One region of the Streptomyces sp. NPDC016309 genome, then DNA from elsewhere that is predicted to be linked to it. Evidence: riboswitches for the same ligand, from Rfam matches in the RefSeq annotation. Region 1 holds a riboswitch; the other holds the start of a gene.
The links. Region 1 has a riboswitch for ZMP and ZTP ahead of ACF068_RS05945 (bifunctional 5,10-methylenetetrahydrofolate dehydrogenase/5,10-methenyltetrahydrofolate cyclohydrolase). Riboswitches for the same ligand answer to the same signal wherever they lie in the genome.
Positions count from the first base shown of each region.

Region 2: it holds a riboswitch for ZMP and ZTP, as region 1 does, so the genes downstream of both, glyA (serine hydroxymethyltransferase) here and ACF068_RS05945 (bifunctional 5,10-methylenetetrahydrofolate dehydrogenase/5,10-methenyltetrahydrofolate cyclohydrolase) in region 1, are expected to answer to the same signal.

Region 1 is NZ_JBIBSG010000002.1:312,359-316,210, reverse strand. It holds gene ACF068_RS05955 (SNF2-related protein) at 1-126, shown strand, start outside; gene ACF068_RS05950 (SWF or SNF family helicase) at 123-1,445, shown strand; gene ACF068_RS05945 (bifunctional 5,10-methylenetetrahydrofolate dehydrogenase/5,10-methenyltetrahydrofolate cyclohydrolase) at 1,652-2,512, opposite strand; ZMP/ZTP riboswitch at 2,535-2,623, opposite strand; gene ACF068_RS05940 (GAF domain-containing protein) at 2,782-3,852, shown strand, end outside.
Region 2 is NZ_JBIBSG010000001.1:704,500-708,351, reverse strand. It holds gene ACF068_RS03235 (PLP-dependent aminotransferase family protein) at 1-151, shown strand, start outside; gene rocD (ornithine--oxo-acid transaminase) at 241-1,443, opposite strand; ZMP/ZTP riboswitch at 1,551-1,642, shown strand; gene glyA (serine hydroxymethyltransferase) at 1,679-2,956, shown strand; gene trpS (tryptophan--tRNA ligase) at 3,120-3,852, shown strand, end outside.

The sequences.
Region 1 (3,852 bases):
GCGCGCAAGAGGGAGCTGGCCGACTCCGTGCTCGGCTCCGGCGAGGACGGCGCCCTGACCGGACTGACCGAACTGACCGACGCCGAACTGGCGGAGCTGGTGGAACTGCGAGGGAGCGGGCGATGAGCCGCGACGGTGATGACGAGCGTACGTTCGCGGCGCTGCCGCCCGCCCGGGGCCGGGGTTTCGCCCGGACCTGGTGGGGGCTCGCGTGGCTCAAGGCCCTGGAGGACACGGCGCTCGACGCCCAGCAGCTCAAAAAGGGCCGCAAAGGGGCGCGGGACGGCGCGGTGGGCGCCGTGTCGGTCCGTCCCGGACGGATCACCGCCGTGGTGCGGGACCCCGACGGTACGGCACAGCGCGGGGACGTGCTGCTGCGGGAGCTGACCGATGAGGAGTGGGACCGGTTCCTGGACATGGCCGCGGACCGGGCCGGCCACCTGGCCGCCCTCCTGGACCGGGACATGCCTCCGGACCTGGTGGAGGACGCGGCGGCGGCCGGCATCGAACTGCTGCCCGGGATAGGCGACCTGGAGCCCGCCTGCACCTGTGACGCCTGGGACCACTGTCCGCACACGGCGGCGCTGAGCTACCAGGTGGCGCGGCTGCTGGACGAGGACCCCTTCGTGCTGCTGCTGGTGCGGGGCCGTGGGGAGCGGCGGCTGCTCGACGAGGTGCAGGCACGCGGCTCCGCCCTGGCGGGCCGCCGGGCTCCGGCGGGAGGCCCGGTCACCGGGGACGGGGAGGAACCGGCCGGGGACGGTGTCCCGGGGGTACGGGCGGACGAGGCGTTCGCCGCGCGGGACATCCTCCCGCCACTGCCCGCGCCGCCCCCGCTGCCGGAGTCACCCGGGGAGCCGCCGTCGCTGGACACCGAGGCCGGGCCCGGGCCGGGTGTCGACCCGGCGGCGCTGGAGGCCCTGGCGGCCGACGCGGCGGCCCGGGCGCACCGGATGCTGGCCGACGCGCTGTCGCCGGGGCACGAGGACCGGCTCCCGGAGGCCGTGCTGACGGCGGAACAGGACGCCGTCCGGCTGGCCGCCTCCGCCGCCTGGGGAGCGGCCGCCCTGGAGCGGCTCGCCTCGGGGACCGGCCGTCGCCGGGCAGGCCTGGACGTGGCCACGCGCGCGTGGCGGCTGGGCGGCGCCGAGGGGCTGGCCGTGCTGGAGGCGCACCCGGAGCCCGGTCCGGAGCTGCTGGCGCGGGCCGAGGCGCGGCTCGCCGCTGCCTGGGAGGACGGCGAGCGTCCCCCGTTGCGGGCGGACCGCCCCGGGTGCTGGACGGTGACCGGCGCGGGCGCGCAGCTCCGGCTGGACGGCGACGGCCGCTGGTGGCCGTACCGCGAGGAGCCGGACCAGGCCTGGGTACCCGCCGGGCCGCCCGATCCCGATCCGGCCGCCGCCCTGGCGAGCGTCCTGGCGGTCACCCCGGAAACCGACGCCTAGGACGGTCGCTCCGGCCGTCCGTACCGTTGGCGCCCCGCTCCGGGCGCCCGACCGGGCGCCGGGTGTGGGCGCCCGGGGCGTGCGCAGGGGCCCCGGCACGGATCCGCCGGGGCTCCGGTCGGACGCCCAGGTGGCACGCCCCGGCCCCCGCCCGCACGCCTCGGCCCCACCTACGCCACGCCACGCCCGCTGCGCCCCGCCCCCGGTCAGCGGGAGAGCCCGCGCTCCGCCGCGTCCACCGTCTGGGCGAGCAGCACCGCGATGGTCATCGGGCCGACGCCGCCGGGCACGGGGTTGATCAGGCTCGCGCGGGTGGCGGCGGTCTCGAAGTCGACGTCACCCACGTTGCCGGGGTTGTAGCCCGCGTCGATGACGACCGCGCCGGGCTTGATGTCCTCGCCCTTGATGAAGCGGGGCCGCCCGACCGCGGCGACCAGGATGTCGGCCTCACGTACGGCCGCGGACAGGTCGGCCGTGTGCGAGTGGCAGTAGGTGACCGTGGCGTTCCGCGCCAGCAGCAGCATGCCGGCGGGCTTGCCGAGGATGGCGCTGCGGCCGACCACGACCGCGCGCTTGCCGGCCGGGTCGACGCCGTACGCGTCGAGCAGCCGCATGATGCCGCCCGGCGTGCAGGAGACGAACCCGGGCAGGCCGAAGCTCATCGTCGCGAAGGAGCTGAAGGTCACGCCGTCGACGTCCTTCTCGGGGGCGATCGCCTCGAACGCCGCCCGCTCGTCGATGCCGGGGCCGACCGGGTGCTGGAGCAGGATGCCGTGCACCTCGGGGTCGTTCGACAGGTTTTCGAGCGTGGCCACCAGTTCGGCGGTGGTCGTGGTGGCGGGCAGCTCGACGTGGCGGGAACGGATGCCGGCCTTCTCGCAGCGGGCCCGCTTCATCTTCACGTACGTCACGGAGGCGGGGTCGGCGCCGACCAGGACGGTGGCGAGGCACGGCCGGGTGCCGGTGCGCCGGGTGAGGTCGGCGGCGCGGGCGGCGGTCTCCTCGACGAGGCGGCGGGCGAGGCCGCTGCCGTCCATGAGGCGGGCGGTGGCGGGAGTGGTGGACATGCGGGCTCCTGAGCGGTCGTCAGTGGATCGCCCAGGCGCGCGGCAGTGGCGTCGGTCCGCCGGGCCGCTCCCCGGTGGTACTCCACCCAAGCGCCAGTCACGGCCCGCCACCACTCTACGGGACCGTTCCCCATCGCCCCCCGGGTGCCCCGTCGCGCCCGCCCTTGTGGAGTCCGGCCCGCGCGACGACGATGGCCCGGGCGCGGACGTCAGCGGCGGCAGCCACAGCGGCAGCGGCGGCAGCGGGAGACCTCGATGGGGAGGGCCGTGTGAACGACCCATGGGTGGCCTTGGAGCGGGACGCCGATCCGGCGGAGCGGGCGCGGGCGCTGCACCGCGCGCACGAGGCGTTCACGGCGGGCGGCCGGCCGGAGGGGCCGGTCCGGCCGGTGGTGGCCGACTCGTGGCGGCGCTCGGCGCGCGCCCGGGTGTGCCCGGACGGCGCGGCGTGCGTGGAACTGGACGAGGACGAGCTGGCCGCTCACCGGGACGGTCATCCGCTGGCAGCGGTGATGCCGGTGGTACGGGAGTTGATGGGCGCGTACGCGAGCGACGGGGAGCACCTGGTCGCCGTCTGCGACGCGCACGGGCGGCTCCTGTGGGTCGAGGGGCATCCGGCGACGCTGCGCCGGGCCGACCGGATGAACTTCGTGGCGGGCGCGCGGTGGGCCGAGTCGGCGGCGGGCACGAACGCCCCCGGTACGGCGATCGCGGTCGACCGGCCGGTCCAGGTGTTCACCGCCGAGCACTTCCGGCGGCCGGTGCAGGCCTGGACGTGCGCGGCGGCGCCGGTGCACGATCCGCGCACCGGGCGGCTGCTGGGGGCGGTGGACATCACGGGCGGCGACCGGCTGGCGCACCCGCACAGCCTGGCGTTCGTCCAGGCGGTGGCCCGGGCCGCGGAGTCCCACCTGGCCCTCCTGGGGCCGGCTCCGGCGGCCGGGGACCGTGGGTGGCTGTCGGCGCTGGGCAGGGACGAGGCGGTGCTGGTGGCGGGCGGGCGGCGGACGCGCCTGAGTCGCCGGCACAGCGAGATCCTGGTGGTGCTCGCCCACCATCCGGGGGGTCTGGGCGGGGAGGAGCTGCTGGCGGCGCTGTACGAGGACGAGTCGGTCACCCCGGTCACCCTGCGGGCCGAACTGAGCCGGTTGCGGGGCCTACTGGGTCCCGGGGTGCTGCGGTCGCGCCCGTACCGGCTGGCGGTGCCGGTCGACACGGACTTCGGGGCGGTGCGGCGCAAGCTCGGGTCCGGTGCGGTCGCCGCGGCGCTGGGCGGGTACGCCGGGCCCTTGCTGCCCGGTTCGTGCGCGCCGGCGGTGCGGCGGGCGCGGGAGCGGCTG
Region 2 (3,852 bases), on a different contig from region 1:
CGCCTGGCAGGGCCTGGCCGTCCAGGGCCTGGACCGCTTCCGCCACCCGGACGTGCCGCCCGGCCGCGACGCGCTGGTGGTGGGCTACGCCACCCCGACGGACAGCGCCTGGTCCGGCGCCCTGGACGCGCTGTGCCGGGCGCTGCCCTGACCCGCCGCGCCGCCGGGCCTACCGGCTCCCCCCGCCGGGCCTACCGGCCGCCCCGCCGGGCCCGGCCGCCGCCCCGCCGGGGGCCGCCGTCACCGCAGGACCTGGCGCAACTGCTCCAGCGCGAAGTCCAGGTCCTCCTTGCCGATCACCAGCGGCGGGGCGATCCGGATCGTCGAGCCGTGGGTGTCCTTCACCAGGACCCCGCGGTCCATCAGCTTCTCCGAGATCTCCCGGCCCGTGCCCAGGGCCGGCACGACGTCCACGCCCGCCCACAGGCCGCGCCCGCGCACCGCCTCCACGGCGCCGCCGCCCACCATGAGCCCCAGCTCGTGGTGGAGGTGGTCGCCCAGCTCGGCCGCCCGCTGCTGGTACTCGCCGGTGCGCAGCATCGCCAGCACCTCCAGGGCCACCGCGCAGGCCAGCGGGTTCCCGCCGAACGTCGACCCGTGCTCGCCCGGCCGGTGCACCCCCAGGACCGCCGCGCTCGACACGACCGCCGACACCGGCACCACGCCGCCGCCCAGGGCCTTGCCCAGCACGTACATGTCCGGGACCACGCCCTCGTGTTCGCACGCGAACGTCCGGCCCGTGCGGCCGAGGCCCGACTGGATCTCGTCCGCGATGAACAGCACGTTCCGCTGCCGGGTCAGCTCCCGGACCGCCGGCAGGTACCCGGCCGGCGGCACCAGCACGCCCGCCTCGCCCTGGATGGGCTCCAGCAGCACGGCCACGGTGTTGTCCGTCATCGCCAGGTCCAGCGCCGCCAGGTCCCCGTACGGCACGATCTCGAACCCCGGCGTGTAGGGCCCGTAGTCCGCCCGCGCCTCGGGGTCGGTGGAGAAGCTGACGATCGTGGTCGTCCGGCCGTGGAAGTTGTCCGCCGCGACGATGATCTTCGCCATGCCGTCCGGCACGCCCTTGGCCCGGTACCCCCACTTGCGGGCGGTCTTCACGGCGGTCTCCACCGCCTCCGCCCCGGTGTTCATCGGCAGCACCATCTCCATGCCGCAGAACTCGGCGAGCTGCTCGCAGAAGTCGGCGAACCGGTCGTGGTGGAACGCCCTCGACGTCAGCGTCACCCGCTCCAGTTGCGCCTTGGCGGCCTCGATCAGCCGGCGGTTGCCGTGGCCGAAGTTGAGCGCCGAGTAGCCCGCCAGCATGTCGAGGTAGCGGCGCCCCTCGACATCGGTCATCCAGGCCCCCTCCGCCGTGGAGACGACGACGGGCAACGGGTGGTAGTTGTGCGCGCTGTGCGCCTCCGCGGAAGCGATCGCCTCTTGTGTTCTCGACACGGGGTCTCCGTTCGTCCTGCGGCGTGGGGCGGTGGTGGCGCCCCCTTCTATCGTCGCTCGCCATACGGACGGGGAAACCTCGCGGCGAGACACCCCTTAAGGTGACCGGTACGCACGGCGACTGGCGTACGGGGAAGCGACCCCGGGGGAGCCGTGCGCGGCAGACCACACGAGGGTGCCGCCCGCCTGGGCACCCCACGACCTCGTCCGTGCTGCCGGCCCCCTGGAGGACGCCATGACCAGCCTTCCCCTTCCCGCGCACCATCCCGCCCTCGCCGCGGGCGACCCCGAGATCGCCGCGCTCGTCGGCGCGGAGGAGCGGCTCCAGTCCGAGACGCTGCGGCTGATCCCCAGCGAGAACTACGTCTCGCAGGCCGTCCTGGAGGCCTCCGGGACCGTCCTCCAGAACAAGTACAGCGAGGGCTACCCGGGCCGGCGCTACTACGAGGGCCAGCAGAACATCGACCAGGTCGAGGTGCTCGCCGTCGGCCGCGCCAAGGCCCTGTTCGGCGTCGACCACGCCAACGTCCAGCCCTACTCCGGCTCCCCGGCCAACCTCGCCGTCCACCTCGCCTTCGCCGAGCCCGGCGACACCGTGATGGGCATGGCCCTGCCGATGGGCGGTCACCTCACCCACGGCTGGGGCGTCTCGGTGACCGGCTCCTGGTTCCGCGGCGTCCAGTACGGCGTGCGCCGGGACACCGGGCTGATCGACTTCGACGAGGTGCGGGAGCTGGCCCTCAAGGAGCGGCCCAGGATCATCTTCTGCGGCGGCACCGCGCTGCCCCGCACCATCGACTTCGCCGCCTTCGCGGAGATCGCCCGCGAGGCGGGCGCCGTCCTGGTCGCCGACATCGCCCACATCGCCGGCCTGATCGCGGGCGGCGCCCACCCCTCGCCGGTGCCGCACGCCGACGTCATCTCCACCACCACCCACAAGACGCTGCGCGGCCCGCGCGGCGCGATGCTCATGTGCCGCGAGGAGCACGCCAGGGCCATCGACAAGGCGGTCTTCCCCGGCCTCCAGGGCGGCCCCCACAACCAGACCACCGCCGCCATCGCGGTCGCCCTCCGCGAGGCGTCCCAGCCGTCCTTCCGCAACTACGCGCAGCAGGTCGTCGCCAACGCCAAGGCCCTCGCCGTCGAGCTCATCGCCCGTGGCTTCGACCTGGTCTCCGGCGGTACGGACAACCACCTGGTCCTGATGGACCTCACGTCCAAGGACGTGCCCGGCAAGGTCGCCGCGAAGGCCCTGGACCGGGCCGGCATCGTCGTGAACTACAACACCGTCCCCTACGACACCCGCAAGCCCTTCGACCCCTCCGGCATCCGCATCGGCACCCCGTCCCTCACCTCCCGCGGGCTCGGCACCGGGGACATGGCGGCGGTCGCCGGCTGGATCGACCGGGGCGTCACGGCCGCCCGTACCGGCGACGAGGCCGCCCTGGCCGCGGTCCGGGCCGAGGTCGCCGAGCTGATGGCTGCCCACCCGGCCCCCGGCATCCCCGTCTGACGGCCCGGCCGGGGCCCGGCCCCGCACCGGGCCCCGACGGGCGCCCCGCCGCCCGTCCCGTCCCGGCCCGTCGGCGCCGGGGCGGGCCGCCGGGGGACCTGTGTCGCTCGTCTCATCCGGCGGCGTTCCCGACCTGTCGGCGGCAACTGAGAGAATGAGGGACATGGCCTCTGATCGTCCTCGCGTGCTCTCCGGGATCCAGCCCACCGCCGGCTCGTTCCACCTCGGCAATTACCTCGGCGCGGTCCGCCAGTGGGTGGCGCTCCAGGAGACCCACGACGCCTTCTACATGGTCGTCGACCTGCACGCGATCACCGTCCCGCAGGACCCGGCGGAGCTGCGGGCCAACACCCGGCTCGCCGCCGCCCAGCTCCTCGCCGCGGGCCTCGACCCGGAGCGCTGCACGCTCTTCGTCCAGAGCCACGTCCCCGAGCACGCCCAGCTCGGCTGGGTCATGAACTGCCTCACCGGCTTCGGCGAGGCCTCCCGCATGACCCAGTTCAAGGACAAGTCCGCCAAGCAGGGCGCCGACCGGGCCACGGTCGGCCTGTTCACCTACCCGATCCTCCAGGTCGCGGACATCCTGCTCTACCAGGCCGAGCACGTGCCGGTGGGCGAGGACCAGCGCCAGCACATCGAGCTGACCCGCGACCTCGCCGAGCGTTTCAACGCCCGTTTCGGTGAGACGTTCACCGTCCCCGCTCCGTACATCCTGAAGGAGACGGCGAAGATCTACGACCTCCAGGACCCGGCGGTCAAGATGAGCAAGTCGGCCTCCACCCCGAAGGGCCTGATCAACCTCCTGGACGAGCCGAAGGCGACCGCGAAGAAGGTGAAGAGCGCGGTGACCGACACCGACACCGTGATCCGCTTCGACCCCGTCGACAAGCCGGGCG